4 regions of the Nonomuraea sp. NPDC003201 genome follow, and region 2 is predicted to be linked to each of the others. Evidence: riboswitches for the same ligand, from Rfam matches in the RefSeq annotation. Region 2 holds a riboswitch; each other region holds the start of a gene.
What was found. Region 2 has a riboswitch for cyclic di-AMP ahead of ACWDX9_RS44815 (CHAP domain-containing protein). Riboswitches for the same ligand answer to the same signal wherever they lie in the genome.
Positions count from the first base shown of each region.

Region 1 (3,769 bases), on a different contig from region 2:
AGGAGATCTGTGACCGGCTGGACGGCGATCCCGCCTACACCACCGTCAACACGATCTTGTTCCGGCTGCTCGACAAACGCCTGGTGGAGCGGACCAAGCAGGGGCGGGCCTATGCCTACCGGCTGACCGCCGACGAGTCCGGGCTCGCCGCGGAGCGCATGTTCGGCCATCTGCGTCTGGCGCACAACCCGTCCGCGGTGCTCGGCCAGTTCGTCCACGGGCTGAGCCCGCAGGAGGAGGCGGCCCTGCGCGCACTGCTCGAAGGCTCCGGGAGCGACACGTGAATCTGGAGATCTACCTTCCCGTCGCGTTGCTGGCCCTGACCAACATGCTCATGGCCTGGCGGCAGCCGCGCATGCACCCGGCCTGGCACGCGCGGGTGCTGGTCGTGCTCACCGGCGCCACAGCGCTGACCGTGCTCGCCGTGCTGGTGTTCGTCATCATGATCGCGGCGGGCACGCTGAAGGCGGCCGATGCCCCCGTGATGGGCAACGTCCTCATCGACCACGGGCAGGTGCCCGCGCCCGTGGGCGGCCTCGCGATCGCGGCCCTCCTCATCATCACCGCCGCCATCGTCCACGCGATCGTGAGCTGGCGCGGGGAGCTGAGGAAGGCACGAGCTCTCGGCATGGGCCTCGTCGCCGACGAACGCCCCTTCGCCGTCGCGGTGCCCGGCAGAGAAGGAGGGGTGGTCCTCTCCAAGGGTCTGATGACCCTGCTCTCCCGGCGTGAGCTGGAGGTGGTGCTGCGGCACGAGGCCGCGCATCTCAAGCACCGCCATCACCTCTACCTGATGGCCGGCGCCCTCGCCACGAGGATCTTCCCGGCTCTCGTCTATCCGCACCGGGCGCTGACCTACGCTCTGGAGCGCTGGGCCGACGAGGAAGCCGCCAAGGCCGTCGGGGACCGGGTCCTGGTCGCACGTACGATCGCGCGAGTCGCCCTGGCGCAACCGGCGTCGACCTCCAGCGCGTACCCGGCTCTCACCGGCTCGCACGTCACCCGCCGGGTCGAGGCCCTGCTCGGGCAGACCCCACCGGACAACCGCTTCACGGGCCCAGCTCTCCTCGGCGGCGCCTGGATGGCCACGGGAACCGCCATCTCACCCACCCTCACGCACCACGCCTCCCTCCTGGTGCTGCTGCTGTGAGCACCTCAGGAGGCCACGAAGGTTGAGGCGACGTACGCTGCCGCGACGCCGACTCATTTGCCCCAACGCCTCTCATGTCCACATCCTCCACCGGCCTCGCATGAGCTGTGCCATCACAGGTTGAGATCATGTACGGCCTGCTGCGCCGCCTGCCGCTCGGCGGGCGGGAAGAAGTCCCTGCGGGCGATCCGCCGCAACGTGACACGGAGCCGGCCCGCGGTACGCGTCCGCCGAGCCGCCGCAGGCGCGGATCTCGAGCTCCCGCGCCAGTCCGGCATAGGCGGCCACGCGGGCCAGGCTCGACGTGCTGACCCCACGCGAGCGCGAGGCCCTCGAACTCGTCGCCCGCGGCCTGTCCAACCGGGAGATCGCCGCCGCGCTCGTCGTCGAGGAATCCACGATCGACGCGGCCCGCACAGAGCCCAGAGCCAGATCTTCGCAGGGTCGTCGCCACACTCACCTCAGCCGCCACACCGCGGGACGACCGAGATCCTCCACAAGGAGATCCTGGAAGCGGCGACCGCAAACCTTTACCTAGCTCCGAACCTGCTACCAGCAAGGAGCTTCAGGCCCGATACACCGGTGACCAGATTTGCCACACTTGCACTATCTATGGGGGATATATACCTTTTACGCATCCGTGATAAGCGCAGTGACAAGCCTTTGCGTTGCTGCGTTGCCGTTTCGTTGACCAGACCGTGCGCCGCGCCCAGCGTCGCGTACGGCCGCCGAATCCGCCCCCCTCGCGGAACCGGGGACCCATTCTCTTCGGGGTGAATCGGACGCCAGCCCAGGCTGCGCCCGTAGGGCACTTCCACGCCCGAACCCGTCAGCTAACCCGGTAGGCGGCATGGAAGCAAGGAGTCAATACCCTCATGCTCAAGCCCCGGCTTGCCGCACTCGCCCGTTCCCTCAAGAGCCACCGCGCTCTTCCCACCAAGCACCTGAGCCTCGCCATCACCGGCGCGATCCTCGCCGGGACCGCCGCCTTCACGGGCGCGACCGGCACCGCGCTCGCTTCGACCACCGACCACGACGCGCGGCACCAAACCCAGCAGGAGACCAGGGCGTTCACCTACGGCGTGGACGTCTCCAGGTACGAGTCCCAGTACGACTGGACCGCCAGCCCGGCCCAGTTCGGCATCATCAAGGCCACCGAGGGCACGTCCTTCCGCGACTCCTCGTTCGCCCGCCACTGGCGCGAAATGGGCAAGAAGGGAATCGTGCGGGGCGCGTACCACTTCGGCCACCCCAGCAACAACCCCATCGCCGAGGCGGAGTACTTCCTCGCCATGGTGAACTCGCAGCCCGCCAAGGCCGGCGACCTGCTGGTCCTGGACCTGGAGACCACCGACGGCAAGTCCGTCGCAGAGGTCAACGCCTGGGCCAAGGCCTGGCTGTCGCACGTGAAGGCCAAGACCGGAATCACCCCGATGATCTACAGCGGCTGGAACTTCGCCGACACCTACGGCAAGGGCCTGGCCCAGTACCCCCTGTGGGTCGCCCACTACAGCAAGGCCAAGGGCGCCATCACCCCACCGGCCGACTGGAAGTCCTGGGCCATCCACCAGTACACCGAATCCCCCATCGACCAGAACGTCTCCGCGCTGACCCCCGCCCAACTGCGCGGCCTGGGCCGCCCTGCCGCCTGAGCTTCCCGACATCACTCAACGGTGGGCACGGTCGTCAGGTGACGAGAGCGTGGTGAGCACCGGCAAGGCCTGTTCGGCCTGCAGCGGATCCACGGGCAGCACGTGTCGGGCCCACCAGTTCGCCGCCTGCGGCAGCGGCGAGGGCTCGATCAGGCCGGGGGCGTAGTCGTCGAAGGGTGGATCGTAGACGTATCCGGTGATCACGCCTCGCCCTCGCAACGCTTCGATGGCGCGCTCGCGATTCTCGACCAGCAGAGGCACCCGGAACAGCGGCTGGTCCATGTGATCACGTACGGCAGGGGCCGCCATGGGGAGAGCGGCAAGGCTCGCCACTCCTGCCAGGCGACGTTCCCTCTGGCGGTCCATCACCTGCATCCTGCGGAGCGCATAGTTCTCGGTCAGGCTGCCGGGCCTCGCGCGGTAGTGGTGGTTGTCGGCGCGGATCCAGGGATCCAGCGCCCCGACGCCCGACGGCGATGAGGCCAGACCGCCCAATCTCGGGGCGAGCGCGGTACGGCGTAGCGCGATGCGGTGACCTTGGCGACTTTCAAGCAGCCCAAGGGCGTGGGACAGGTGCCACGCGGGCAGGGACAGCAGGGTTCCGGCCAGCGCGTTGCGGGCAATCGTCTTCAGCAGGGCAGCGAGTTCCACTGTGCGGTATCGGGGAGTGCTCCAGCGCTCTCGCATTTCCAGCAGAGCCGGCCGGTGATGCGGCGACGACAGGGCGATCACGCCACCGGGTGCCGCGCCCGCATGCTTGGACAGGCTGAACACTCCTGCCGCGCCAAAGGTGCCGACGGGAACACCGCCGACGGTGGTCTGCAGGGCGTGAGCGGCATCCTCGATCAAGGGGATCTGCCGCTCGGCGCAGAGCCTGCCAAGAGCATGGACGTCGTCGGGCAGGCCGTACAGGTTGGTGGTCAGCACCCCGTCGACGTTCAGTTCGTCGATCCGAGTGGCGTCGATG
Region 1 covers NZ_JBSFTC010000087.1:17,928-21,696, reverse strand. Annotated here, with positions in the region: gene ACWDX9_RS27620 (BlaI/MecI/CopY family transcriptional regulator) at 1-284, shown strand, start outside; gene ACWDX9_RS27615 (M56 family metallopeptidase) at 281-1,150, shown strand; gene ACWDX9_RS27610 (LuxR C-terminal-related transcriptional regulator) at 1,455-1,688, shown strand; cyclic di-AMP (ydaO/yuaA leader) riboswitch at 1,867-2,013, shown strand; gene ACWDX9_RS27605 (glycoside hydrolase family 25 protein) at 2,026-2,802, shown strand; gene ACWDX9_RS27600 (DegT/DnrJ/EryC1/StrS family aminotransferase) at 2,818-3,769, opposite strand, start outside.
Region 1: it holds a riboswitch for cyclic di-AMP, as region 2 does, so the genes downstream of both, ACWDX9_RS27605 (glycoside hydrolase family 25 protein) here and ACWDX9_RS44815 (CHAP domain-containing protein) in region 2, are expected to answer to the same signal.

Region 2 (3,769 bases):
TGTTCGACCACTCCTGTCCTCCCAGCCGGGTGATGGCCCGTTCACGACCGCTTCAAGCTAGCCCCGCCGCCTTAAGCCACCAGAAACGCGACGTGAACAATGGAGAGCATGAACTCGCTCATGCTCAACACCGACGGCGTGCAGATCCCGCAGCTCGGCTACGGCGTCTGGCAGGTGCCCGCCGACGAGGCCGCGCGGGCCGTCACGACCGCGCTCAAGGCCGGTTACCGGCACGTGGACACCGCCGCCGCGTACGGCAACGAAGAAGGCGTGGGGCAGGCCGTACGCGAAAGTGAGCTGCCACGCCGGAAGCTGTTCGTGACCACCAAGCTGTGGAACGCCGACCACGGCCGCGCGGAGGCGGCCTTCGACGAGTCCCTGGCCCGGCTAGGCCTCGACTACATCGACCTTTTCCTCATCCACTGGCCGGTGCCGCAGCAGGACAAGTACGTGCAGGCGTGGAAGGCGATCGAGAAGATCTACCGTGACGGGCGCGCCAAGGCCATCGGCACCTCCAACTTCAGCATCGCCCACCTCACCCGGCTCATGAACGAGACCGACCTCGTGCCCTCCATCAACCAGATCGAGCTGCACCCGTACCTCCAGCAGCGCGAGCTGCGCGCCTTCCACGAGGCCAACGGCATCCTCACCGAGGCGTGGAGCCCGCTCGGCCAGGGCCAGGGCCTGCTGAACGACCCCGCGCTGGCCAAGCTGTCGGACAAGTGCGGCAAGACGCCCGCGCAGATCGTGCTCCGCTGGCACCTGCAGCTGGGCCACGTCGCGATCCCCAAGTCGGTCACCCCGGCGCGCATCGCCGAGAACATCGGCGTCTTCGACTTCATCCTCGACGCCGAGGACATGGCCGCCATCGGCGCGATGAACAGGGGCCAGCGGATCGGACCCGACCCCGACACGTTCAACATGACCTGACTCGTCTACGATCTCCCGCGTGCGGGATTTTGCGTGGGGCATAGCGGCGACAGGGAATATCGCGCGGACCGTCGGGGCGGCCATCGCGGCCGAACCGGGCATGCGGGTGGCCGCCGTCGGATCGAGGAACCTGGGGCGGGCGCAGGCGCTGGCCGCCACGCTGGGGGCGGAGTCCGCGTACGACTCCTATGAGCGGCTCGCCGCCGACCCGGCCGTGGACGCGATCTACGTGGCGACGCCGCACGCCCAGCACCTGGAGGTGGCCGAGGTCGCCATCGCCGCGGGCAAGGCCGTGCTGTGCGAGAAGCCGCTGGCCGCCACCGTGGACGACGCGGAGAAGATGGTACGCCTGGCGCGCGAGGCGGGCGTGTTCCTGATGGAAGCGATGTGGATGCGGTTCAACCCGCTCGTCCAGAAGATCGCGGCCGACGAGCGCTTCGGCGACCTCCGCTCGGTGCACGCCTCCTTCGGCTTCGCCAAGCCCTACGACCCGGAGCACCGGCTGTGGGCGCCGGAGCTCGGCGGCGGGGCGCTCCTGGACCTCGGGATCTACCCGTTCGGGCTGGCCCAGCTGCTCCTCGGCATGCCCTCCGACCTGCGGATCACCGGCACTCTGGCGCCCAACGGCGTCGATGCGGAGGCCGGCGGCGTGCTGCTCTACCCCGGTGGCAGGAAGGCTCTCGTGGAGACTTCGTTGCTCGGGAATTACCCGAACCATGCCAGTGTTGTAGGAACTCAGATGCGGGCGGACCTCCAGGCACCGTTCTGGGCTACGCCGCGGATTTTGCTCTCCGGGCCCTCCATGGAGCCGGAGGAGTACATCCTCGATCCGGCCGACAACGGGTACGCCGGGGAGCTCCGCGAGGTCCGGGCCGCGACGGCCGAAGGCAGGACCGAAAGTTCGATCATGCCGCTCGACGAATCCCTTGCCATGATGGGGCTTCTGGCCGAGGCTCGCAGGCAGGTCGCCTAGCTGGGCCTTTATCGATTTGTAACGCTCTTGCCTTTTGCATTACGTTTGAGGCATTCTTGAGACATACGTCCGGTTTGTCCGGACTTGTCCGACCATCGCACGACACATCACAGGAACGTCCTGTGACCGCTGAATCCGCCCTCGGGCGGAACCGGGGACCCAGTCCTTTGGGGTGAATCGGCACTTCGGTGCCGTAGGGCAGCTTCCACGTCCGAACCCGTCAGCTAACCCGGTAAGCGGCATGGAAGCAAGGAGTAAACCCCCTCGATGGCCAACATCCGTCTTACCTCTGCTGCGAAGACCAACATCGCCCGCGTCCTTCTCGGCGCCACCATCCTCGGAACCGCGTTCGGCGCCCACATGACCAGCGCCACCGCAGCAGACAAGCAGCCGATCGGCACCGTCGCCAGCACCGCCACCGTCGCCGACCACGTCGAGCGCTCGCGCGAGGCCAAGGTCGGCGTCACCGCCGGCCAGGTCCTGGCGCTCGCCAAGTCCCAGGTCGGCATCACCGAGAACGCGGCCGGCGGCGGCACCAAGTTCCAGCGCTGGTACGCCAACTCGCAGCGCGCCGCGGAGACCATCGCCCGTGACGGCGGCAGCCGCACCGACTACCTGAACGCCGCCTGGTGCGCGATGTTCGTCTCCTGGGTCGGCGACCAGACCGGCGCCCGCTCGCAGATCGGCTGGGACGCCTGGACCGTCGCCCACGCCAAGTGGTTCCAGGCCAACCACCGCTTCGGCACCGAGGCCAAGCCCGGCGCCATCGTGTACTTCTCGTGGAGCGGCAGCAAGAACCTCGACGACATCCAGCACGTCGGGTTCGTCGAGAAGGACAACGGCGACGGCACCATCTCGACCGTCGAGGGCAACACCGGCAACGGCAAGGTCGAGGAGCGCGTCCGTCCCAAGTCCCAGGTCGTCGGCTACGGCTACCCCCAGTACCGCTCCTGACCGGACCGTCCCCCTCCAGGCTGGACTCCCCCAGGCACCTCCTGGCCGGCCTTCCCCAGCGCCAAACGAGCGCGCGTCCCGCAACGGGACGCGCGCTCGTCGCGTTTCCCGCAGGTGCGGCGGGGTGCCGAGCGGAACCCGGCGGCCGGTGCCGTGCGGCCGTCGCGTTTCACCCCCGCGAGTGCGGCGGCCCGCCACCGGGGAAGACCCGAGGCGAACCGCCCGCGACCTCGCCAAGGAGCCGCCGACCATGCCAGCCGCGCGCAGACGCCCCGGAAGGCTGGTCCGGAGTGGGCTGCGACGGGTCGCCGACGGGCTCTTCCCGCGCGGCGCCAACCCGCACGGCGTCCTGCCCGCCCTGCTGATCCTCCTGGCCTGCGTCACCGGCCTCGTGGACGCCGTCAGCTTCCTCGGCCTGGGCCGCGTCTTCGTCGCCAACATGACCGGCAACATCGTCTTCCTCAGCTTCGCCCTGGCCGGGGAGGCCCAGATGTCCAAATGGCCCTCCCCGGCGGCCCTCGTCGCCTTCGGAGCCGGCGCCTGGAGCGCCGGCCGGGTGATCAGGCACACCGCGAACGCGCGACGGGCGTTCGCCGCCGCCACCGCCGTACACGCGCTCCTCGTCGCCGCCGCCCTCGCCGTCGCCCTCACGGCCGGGCACCGCACGGCCTGGGCCCAGGCGGCCCTCATCGTGCTGCTCGCCTACGGCATGGGCCTGCAGAACGCGTCCGTACGAGCGCTCGGCGTACCCGACCTGGTCACCAACGTCCTCACCACGACCCTCACGGGCCTGGCCGCCGACACGCCGGGCCGGGCCGCCCTGCGTCGATCCGCCTCCATTGCCGCGATGTTCCTCGGCGCCCTGGCCGGCGCCACCCTCCACCTCACTACCGGCCCCGCACCCGCGCTGGC
Region 2 covers NZ_JBSFTC010000222.1:13,826-17,594, reverse strand. Annotated here, with positions in the region: gene ACWDX9_RS44830 (hypothetical protein) at 1-11, opposite strand, end outside; gene ACWDX9_RS44825 (aldo/keto reductase) at 109-930, shown strand; gene ACWDX9_RS44820 (Gfo/Idh/MocA family protein) at 950-1,903, shown strand; cyclic di-AMP (ydaO/yuaA leader) riboswitch at 2,021-2,157, shown strand; gene ACWDX9_RS44815 (CHAP domain-containing protein) at 2,171-2,857, shown strand; gene ACWDX9_RS44810 (YoaK family protein) at 3,108-3,769, shown strand, end outside.

Region 3 (3,769 bases), on a different contig from region 2:
GGGCCGGGCACAACCCGGACCTGATCGCCGACCTGGCCACAGCGACCTTCGCCGACCTTGCCGCCGCCCGCGCGGACGAACCGGCCATCTCCCGTGCGGGGGAACCAGTCAGCGGCCCGACCGTCCTGGACGTGCGGATGGGCAACGAGTGGCGGGCCGGCCACGTGGCCGGCGCCTTGCACATCCCGCTGCCCGAGCTGCCGGGGCGCCTGGCCGAGGTGCCGGAGGGAACGGTGTGGGTGCACTGCGGCACCGGCTACCGGGCCGCGGCGGCCGCGAGCCTGCTGGCCCGCAGCGGTCGCCAGGTGGTCCACATCGACGACGCCTACTCCCACGCCGCCGGCGCCGGCCTGCCCATCACCACCCCCGACGAGGAACCCTCTTGACCACCCTCGGCCCCGGCGACACACCGGGACGCCTGCCGCGATCCGGTGATCCGCCGGGGCCGATCGACGTGCAGACCCCCGGAGAGTTGGAGTCAGCCCGCCTGCCCGGCTCCCGCGTGCCCGACGGCGTCGAGGAGGTCAAACGACGGGGCTGGAGTCACGATTACCCGTGGGACGGCGTTTGGTCACAATGGCAACGCATGAATGGCCTGTCCCACCTGTGCCGAGATCATAAAGGCCCGGAAGCGACGCCCCCGATTTTTTGCCAAGTGCCAGAATCCCTATAGGCACGGCATTTCAGCGCCGCCCAGTCGCCCACACCCGCGAATCAGATTTGCGCTACTTGCACCATCTATGGATATATGTCTATCTTTTGCCTAGTTGCGGTACGGATGTGGCGCCCTTTCACCGCATCGTTGCCGCTTCGTTGACCGGACCGCGCGCTGCCCGAAGAAGCCCTTCGGGGACAGCGTCCGGCCGCCGAATCCGCGCCTCGCGGAACCGGGGACCCACGTTCTTGGGGTGAATCGGACGCCAGCCCAGGCTGCGCCATGTAGGGCACTTCCAGGCCCGAACCCGTCAGCTAACCCGGTAGGCGGTATGGAAGCAAGGAGTCAATGCCTCATGTCCAAGCCCCGGCTTGCCACAATCGCCTACATCCTCAAGAATCACCGCGATCTCCTCACCAAGTACGTCAGCTTCGCTGTCGCCGTCGCGATCCTCGCCGCAACCGCCGCCATCGCCACCTTCGCATTCGCATCGCCCACCGAGCAGAGCCCGGTGCAGGGAACTCGTCATGGAGCCGGACCCCTCATCTACGGCCTGGACATCTCCAATTACGAGCCCCTGTACGACTGGAATGCCAGCCCGGCCAAGTTCGGCATCATCAAAGCCACGGAAGGCACGTCCTTCCGCGACGCCTCATTCGCCAGGCACTGGCGCGAGCTGGGCAAGAAGGGCATCGTGCGCGGGGCGTACCACTTTGGCCATCCCCGCAACAATCCCATCGCGGAGGCCGAGCACTTCCTGTCCGTGGTGAACTCGCAGCCGGCCAAGGCCGGCGACCTGCTGGTCCTTGACCTGGAGACCGCGAACGGCAGATCCGTCGCCGAGGTCAACGCCTGGGCCAAGACGTGGCTGTCGTACGTGAAGGACAAGACGGGGATCACCCCGATGTTCTACAGCGGCTGGAACTTCGCCAACAAGTACGGCAAGGGCCTGTCCGAGTACCCGCTGTGGGTCGCCCACTACAGCAAGGCCAAGGGGGCCATCACCCCGCCCGCCGACTGGAAGTCCTGGGCCATCCACCAGTATTCCGAGGTCCCTGTCGACCAGAACGTCTCCGCGCTGACCGCCGACCAGTTGCGCGGCCTGGGCCGCCCCACTGCCTGAGCCCACACGGCGGGTCCGCACCGCGATCGGGTGGACGCCGCCCCGCGTGCTGCTCTCGGCCCGGAGGAGCACGCGGTGGACGCCGTCCACGGATGACACCGGTGAAGACCGCTTCGGGCAGCGGCTCAGCCGCGAACGTGGACCCCGGCAGTCTTGCCCCATGCAAATCTTGCACAATGCCATGAACACTCCCGCGCCCTCCCGCGTATCCCACAGTGACCGGCGCCACTCACGAAGGCCGCGTCCAAGGGACCGGAAGGGGATGACGGCGTATGCGACTCCTCAACAGCCGTCGCGCTCTCATCAGTTGCGGCATTGCCGCCCTCTGCACTCTGACCGCCTGCGCCGGCTACACGCCGACGCCCGTCTCTGACACCGCCGGCCTGAGCACCGAGCCAACCGCCGGCCCCAGCACCGAGCCGACCGCCGTCGAGACCGAACCGACCGACGCAGCCACCGTCCAACCGGTGGAGGACGAGCCGGAGTCCCGCACGCGGCAGACCAAGTGGGGACCGCTGTCGGAGGCCGACCAGGAGCTCATCAAGAAGGTCCGGCTCGCCAGCCTGTGGGAGATGCCCATGGCCCAGGACGCGATACAGCGCGCCAACAGCGCCCGCGTCCGCCAGGTCAGCAAGGAGATCGCGGCTCAGCACGACATGCTCGACGGGCAGGTTCGCGACGTGGCCGCCAGGCTGAAGGTCAAACTGCCGGTGAAGCCCACGCCTCAGCAGCAGGACTGGATGACGGATATTTCCGGCAGGTCAGGATCCGCCTATGACAAGACGTACGTCAAATGGCTGCGCCTGGCGCACGGACAGATCTTCACCCTGATCGGCACGGTACGCGGCACCACGCAGAACACCCTGGTGCGGCGCTTCTCCGAACAGGCCAACGCCGCGGTGCTCAACCACCAGCGCCTCCTGGAGAGCACCGGCCTGACCACACCCGAGAGCTTCCCCACCCCGTCCATCTGACGACCGAGGAGGGAGCCCGACGGCGGCCGGGCGCCGCGTGAGCGATTCAGACAGCGGACCAGCCCAGCGGGTTCGGCACGTCCAGGGGTGGCTCGCCGCCCGCCTCGTTGAAGGCGTTCATGGCCGAGATGAGCGCCCGGCGCTGCCTGGCCGACATCCGCGCCACGATCGCGCCGATCTCCTCCCTGCGGCGCGCGGTCACCTCGTCCACGATGCGGCGTCCCTCCTCCGTCAGCCGCATCAGGCTCTCGCGCCGGTTGTGCGGATTGACCTCCCGTACGATCAACCCGGCCGCCACCAGCCGATCGGCCATCCGCATCGCCGTGGAGGAGTTGACACCCAGCAGCTCCGCCATCGTGACCAGCTTGGTCTCACCATGGCCGGCCAGCACCACCAGCATCCTGAACTGCGGCAACGTGACCCGGTCCCCGACCGCCCCCAATGACCTCACCGCGACCGCCACCAACAGCCGCGACCCGGTCAGCACCGCCGTGACGACAGCCGAAAGATCCTCTCCCTGCGCCTGGAGGTCATCGTCATCCTTCATAGGCACTGTTGTACATGCGCGGAGCGGATCACGGGCACGAGATCCCCATCGTCCGCAACGCCAGGATCAGGAACCGAGTTCTCCTTGAGTCACCTCACGGCAAGATCCTCATGAGGCGCCCGTTACGACCGCGTGGCGGGGTCGCGTCTATGGTGCGGCGGTCGGCCGGACGAGCGGTTGCAGCAGCAGGTTGACGGCTGCGCGGCCGGCTTCGAGCGCGGCTTTGAGGGGCTTGCCGTCGCGGGTGAGGCGGCCGATGCGCGGGGAGTCAGGCGCGGGGCGCACGGACAGCACCGCCGGATCGGGCGCGGCCTGGCCGTCGGCGGGTGGAGGGGTCGCCGGGGGCACGGGCCGGTCGTACCGGGCGAGCAGCGTGTCGTCGTGCAGCAAGCGGTGGTCGCGCGCGGAGAAACTCCGGTGCAGTGCCTCCGGGTAGCTCCGCAGGACGGTCGCGGCGATCAGGCGCGTCC
Region 3 covers NZ_JBSFTC010000237.1:13,591-17,359, reverse strand. Annotated here, with positions in the region: partial or broken gene ACWDX9_RS46105 (rhodanese-like domain-containing protein) at 1-386, shown strand, start outside; cyclic di-AMP (ydaO/yuaA leader) riboswitch at 855-999, shown strand; gene ACWDX9_RS46100 (glycoside hydrolase family 25 protein) at 1,011-1,778, shown strand; gene ACWDX9_RS46095 (DUF4142 domain-containing protein) at 2,051-2,752, shown strand; gene ACWDX9_RS46090 (MarR family winged helix-turn-helix transcriptional regulator) at 2,799-3,299, opposite strand; gene ACWDX9_RS46085 (patatin-like phospholipase family protein) at 3,447-3,769, opposite strand, start outside.
Region 3: it holds a riboswitch for cyclic di-AMP, as region 2 does, so the genes downstream of both, ACWDX9_RS46100 (glycoside hydrolase family 25 protein) here and ACWDX9_RS44815 (CHAP domain-containing protein) in region 2, are expected to answer to the same signal.

Region 4 (3,769 bases), on a different contig from region 2:
GCTCGAGGATGTCATCGGCGACCGCCTGCTCGACCTTGGCCGCCTCGGTGTGCAGGCCGAGGTGGTCGAGGAGCATGGCGACGGACAGGATGGTCGCGGTGGGGTCGGCCTTGCCCTGACCGGCGATGTCCGGGGCGCTGCCGTGCACCGGCTCGAACATGCTCGGCGCGGACCGCTCGGGGTTGATGTTGCCGCTGGCGGCCAGGCCGATGCCGCCCGCGATGGCGGCGCCCAGGTCGGTGATGATGTCGCCGAACAGGTTGTCGGTGACGACCACGTCGAACCGCTCCGGCTGGCTCACGAAGAACATCGAGGCCGCGTCGATGTGGCAGTAGTCGGTCGTGACGTCGGGATATTCCGCCGCCAGGCGGTTGACCGTGCGCTGCCACAGGTCACCGGCGAAGGTGAGGACGTTGGTCTTGTGGACGAGCGTCAGCTTCTTGCGCGGCCGCGTGACGGCCTTCTCGAACGCGTAGCGCACCACGCGCTCGACACCGTAGGCGGTGTTGAGCGACTCCTGGGTGGCGATCTCGTGCGGGGTGCCGCGCCGCATGGCGCCACCGGTGCCCGCGTAGAGGCCCTCGGTGCCCTCGCGGACGACGATCATGTCGATGTTCTCCGGCGGCGTGTCGGCCAGCGGGGTCTCCACGCCGGGGAACAGCTTGACCGGGCGCAGGTTGACGTAGTGGTCGAACTCGAAGCGGAGCCGCAGCAGCAGATCGCGCTCGAGGATGCCCGGCGGCACGCTGGGGTCGCCCACGGCGCCGAGCAGGATCGCGTCGTAGCCGCGCAGCTCTTCGAGCACGGCGTCGGGCAGCGTCTCGCCGGTACGGTGATAGCGTGCGGCTCCCAGGTCGTAGTGAGTGGGCTCGATCTTCGTGCCCACTGCCTCCAGGACCTTGAGCCCTTCGGCCACGACCTCGGTGCCGATCCCATCGCCGGGGATGACGGCCAGACGGATGTTACGCGACTCCATGGGCGGTACCTTACCGCGTCGTCTCGGCTGACGAACACTTCATCTCATCTTTCGGACGCCCCCTTTGTCCGGTATTGCGGTTCTTTGACCGTTTCGTTAAAGTCACCGACCAGCCTAATCCGCGCGCCGTTGCGTGGAGCCGGGGACCCACATTCCCCCTGGGGCGAGTCGGCATCCCCATGCCGTAGGGCTACTTCCAGGCCCGAGCCCGTCAGCTAACCCGGCCGGCCTTATGGAAGGACAGACCCCTGTCTCGAATCGCCATTGTCCTGGCGGCGGGCGCCGCCGGGCTCATGCTGGCCTCCCCCGCCCATGCCTCGTCCAAGATCGACGACCTCACCACCCTGACCGGCGGCCAGATCAAAAAAATCCAGGAGAAACAGGCTCCGAAGCCCGCCTGGAAGGTCGCCATCAAGTTCGCCATGAGCAAGCGCGGCACCCCGTACGTGTGGGGCGGCGCCAGCCCGAGCGGCTACGACTGCTCCGGGCTCATGCTCAGGGCGTACGAGCACGCCGGAATCGAACTCCCCCGCACCGCCGCCGAACAGTACGGCGCGTTCACCAAGAAGATCGCCTGGCAGGACCTCAAACCCGGCGATCTGGTCTTCTTCCACGGCCTCGGGCATGTCGGGATGATCTCCCGGCCCGGCTACATGGTCCACTCGCCGCACACGGGTGACGTGGTCAAGGAAGAGCGCCTGACCTCCTGGCGCAGGGACTCCTTCGTGGGTGGCGTCCGCCCCGACCGCAAGGGCGTACGGCTCTGGTCCAAGCTCCAGGAGCAGCGCGACGAAACACCCACCACCCTCACGGCCACCCTGTAGGAGGCCGCGGCGTCCGCCTCCCCACGCGACGGTCAGGGGAGGCGGGCGTCGAAGATGAGGTCCCAGGCACGGGTCCTGGCGTGGGCCACCGCGCCCAGCAGGACGCCGCTGTCCCCCAGCGTGCTGGCCACCACCGAGGGCCGCAGCGGGCCGAGCTCGGCGATGCGGGCCTCGATGGCCTCCCCCAGGAGGTCCAGGTTGCGGCCCACGCCGCCGCTGAGCACGATCACCTCCGGATCCAGCACGGCGGCCACCGCCACCAGCAGGCCGCCGATGCGGCGCCCCTCGGCCTCCACCACCGAGCGGGCCACGCCGTCGCCGGAGGCCGCCGCGGCGAAGACCTTCTTGGCCGTCTCCAGGCTCAGGCCGGCGGCGCGGGCCGCGCGGACCACTCCGGGCGCGGCGGCGACCGCCTCCGTGGCGCCGTGGGCCAGGGCGTCGCCCGCCGGCGGCGCCGGGTCCTCGGTCGCGGGCACGTACGAGACCTCCCCCGCCGCTCCCCGGGCGCCCACGTACAGCTCACCGTTGATCACGATGCCCATCCCGACGCCGGTGCCGACGGACACCAGCGCGAAGTTGGACTTGCCGCGCCCCGCCCCGTGCGTGTGCTCGCCGACGGCGGCCAGGTTGATGTCGTTCTCGATGACGAGGTCGACCTCCATCTCGGCGCGCAGGCGCTCGGCCAGGTCGGAGCCGGGCAGGTTGGGGGCGAACTCCAGGCGGCCGAGCTCCGGGTTGTACACGCCGGGCGTGCCGACGACGGCGCAGGCGATGGCGGGCCAGTCGACGACGGCCTCGCGGGCGGCGGCCCGGCACAGCTGTCCGACCAGGACGGCCAGTTCGGCGGAGGTGAGGGCGGTGTTGCGCCCGTCCCTCCGGCCGGCGAATTTCCCGCGCAGGTCGGCGACGGCGACCCTGATCCAGTCACGCCCGATGTCGACGCCGGCGACGTGGGTGGCGGCGGCGTTGACGTCGTACAGGGACGTGACCGGCCCCGGGCGGCCGGAGACCTCGCCGACGAGGTGAACGAGCCCGTCCTCCTCCAGCCCGGCCAGGGCCGCGGACACCGTGGGCTTCGACAGGCCGGTGACCTTGGCGAGGTCGGCGCGCGAGGCGGGGCCGTGCTCCTGAAGATGGTCGAGCAGGCGGCGCTCGTTCAGCACTCGCAGCAGCCGCGGATTACCCAGGTCGCCCCGCATCTCACCCTCCCTTGAAGAAGCAAACCCTAGCCAACTCGCCTGATAGTAAATTACCTTTCTTACCAAGCACAGGGGCGGCACATCCGGAAGGACGAAGTGCGATGCACCGAGCATGGCGATCAATCCCTGTCGCGGCGGTCCTCCTGGCCGCCGCCTGTGGAAACACCGGCAACAGCACCGGCGCCACCACCACGACCACGCAGGGCCAGGGCGGCAAGACGATCGCGCTGTTCCTGCCCGAGTCCAAGACCACCCGGTACGAGGCGTTCGACCGCCCGCTGTTCGAGGCGAAGGTCAAGTCGCTCTGCCCCGACTGCAAGATCCTCTACAGCAACGCCGAGCAGGACGCCCCCAAGCAGCAGCAACAGGTCGAGGCCGCGCTCACCCAGCAGGCCGACGTGCTCGTGCTCGACGCCGTGGACGCCAACGCCGTGGCTCCCCTGGTGAACCAGGCCAAGCAGAAGAAGGTCCCGGTCATCGCCTACGACCGGCTGATCTCGGGCATCGACTACGCGTACTACGTCTCGTTCAACAACGTACGGGTGGGTGAGATGCAGGGCCAGGCCCTGCTCGACGCCATGACCGCCAGGGGCACGGCGGCGAAGGGCCAGATCGTGATGATCCACGGCTCCCCCACCGACCCCAGCTCGGCCGACTACAAGAAGGGCGCCAAGAGCGTGCTGGACGGGAAGGTGAAGGTCGGCAGGGAGTTCGACACGCCGGACTGGAGCCCCGACAAGGCGCAGCAGGAGATGGAGCAGGCCATCACC
Region 4 covers NZ_JBSFTC010000048.1:31,573-35,341, reverse strand. Annotated here, with positions in the region: gene ACWDX9_RS19740 (3-isopropylmalate dehydrogenase) at 1-976, opposite strand, end outside; cyclic di-AMP (ydaO/yuaA leader) riboswitch at 1,078-1,221, shown strand; gene ACWDX9_RS19735 (C40 family peptidase) at 1,270-1,800, shown strand; gene ACWDX9_RS19730 (ROK family transcriptional regulator) at 1,833-2,999, opposite strand; gene ACWDX9_RS19725 (sugar ABC transporter substrate-binding protein) at 3,101-3,769, shown strand, end outside.
Region 4: it holds a riboswitch for cyclic di-AMP, as region 2 does, so the genes downstream of both, ACWDX9_RS19735 (C40 family peptidase) here and ACWDX9_RS44815 (CHAP domain-containing protein) in region 2, are expected to answer to the same signal.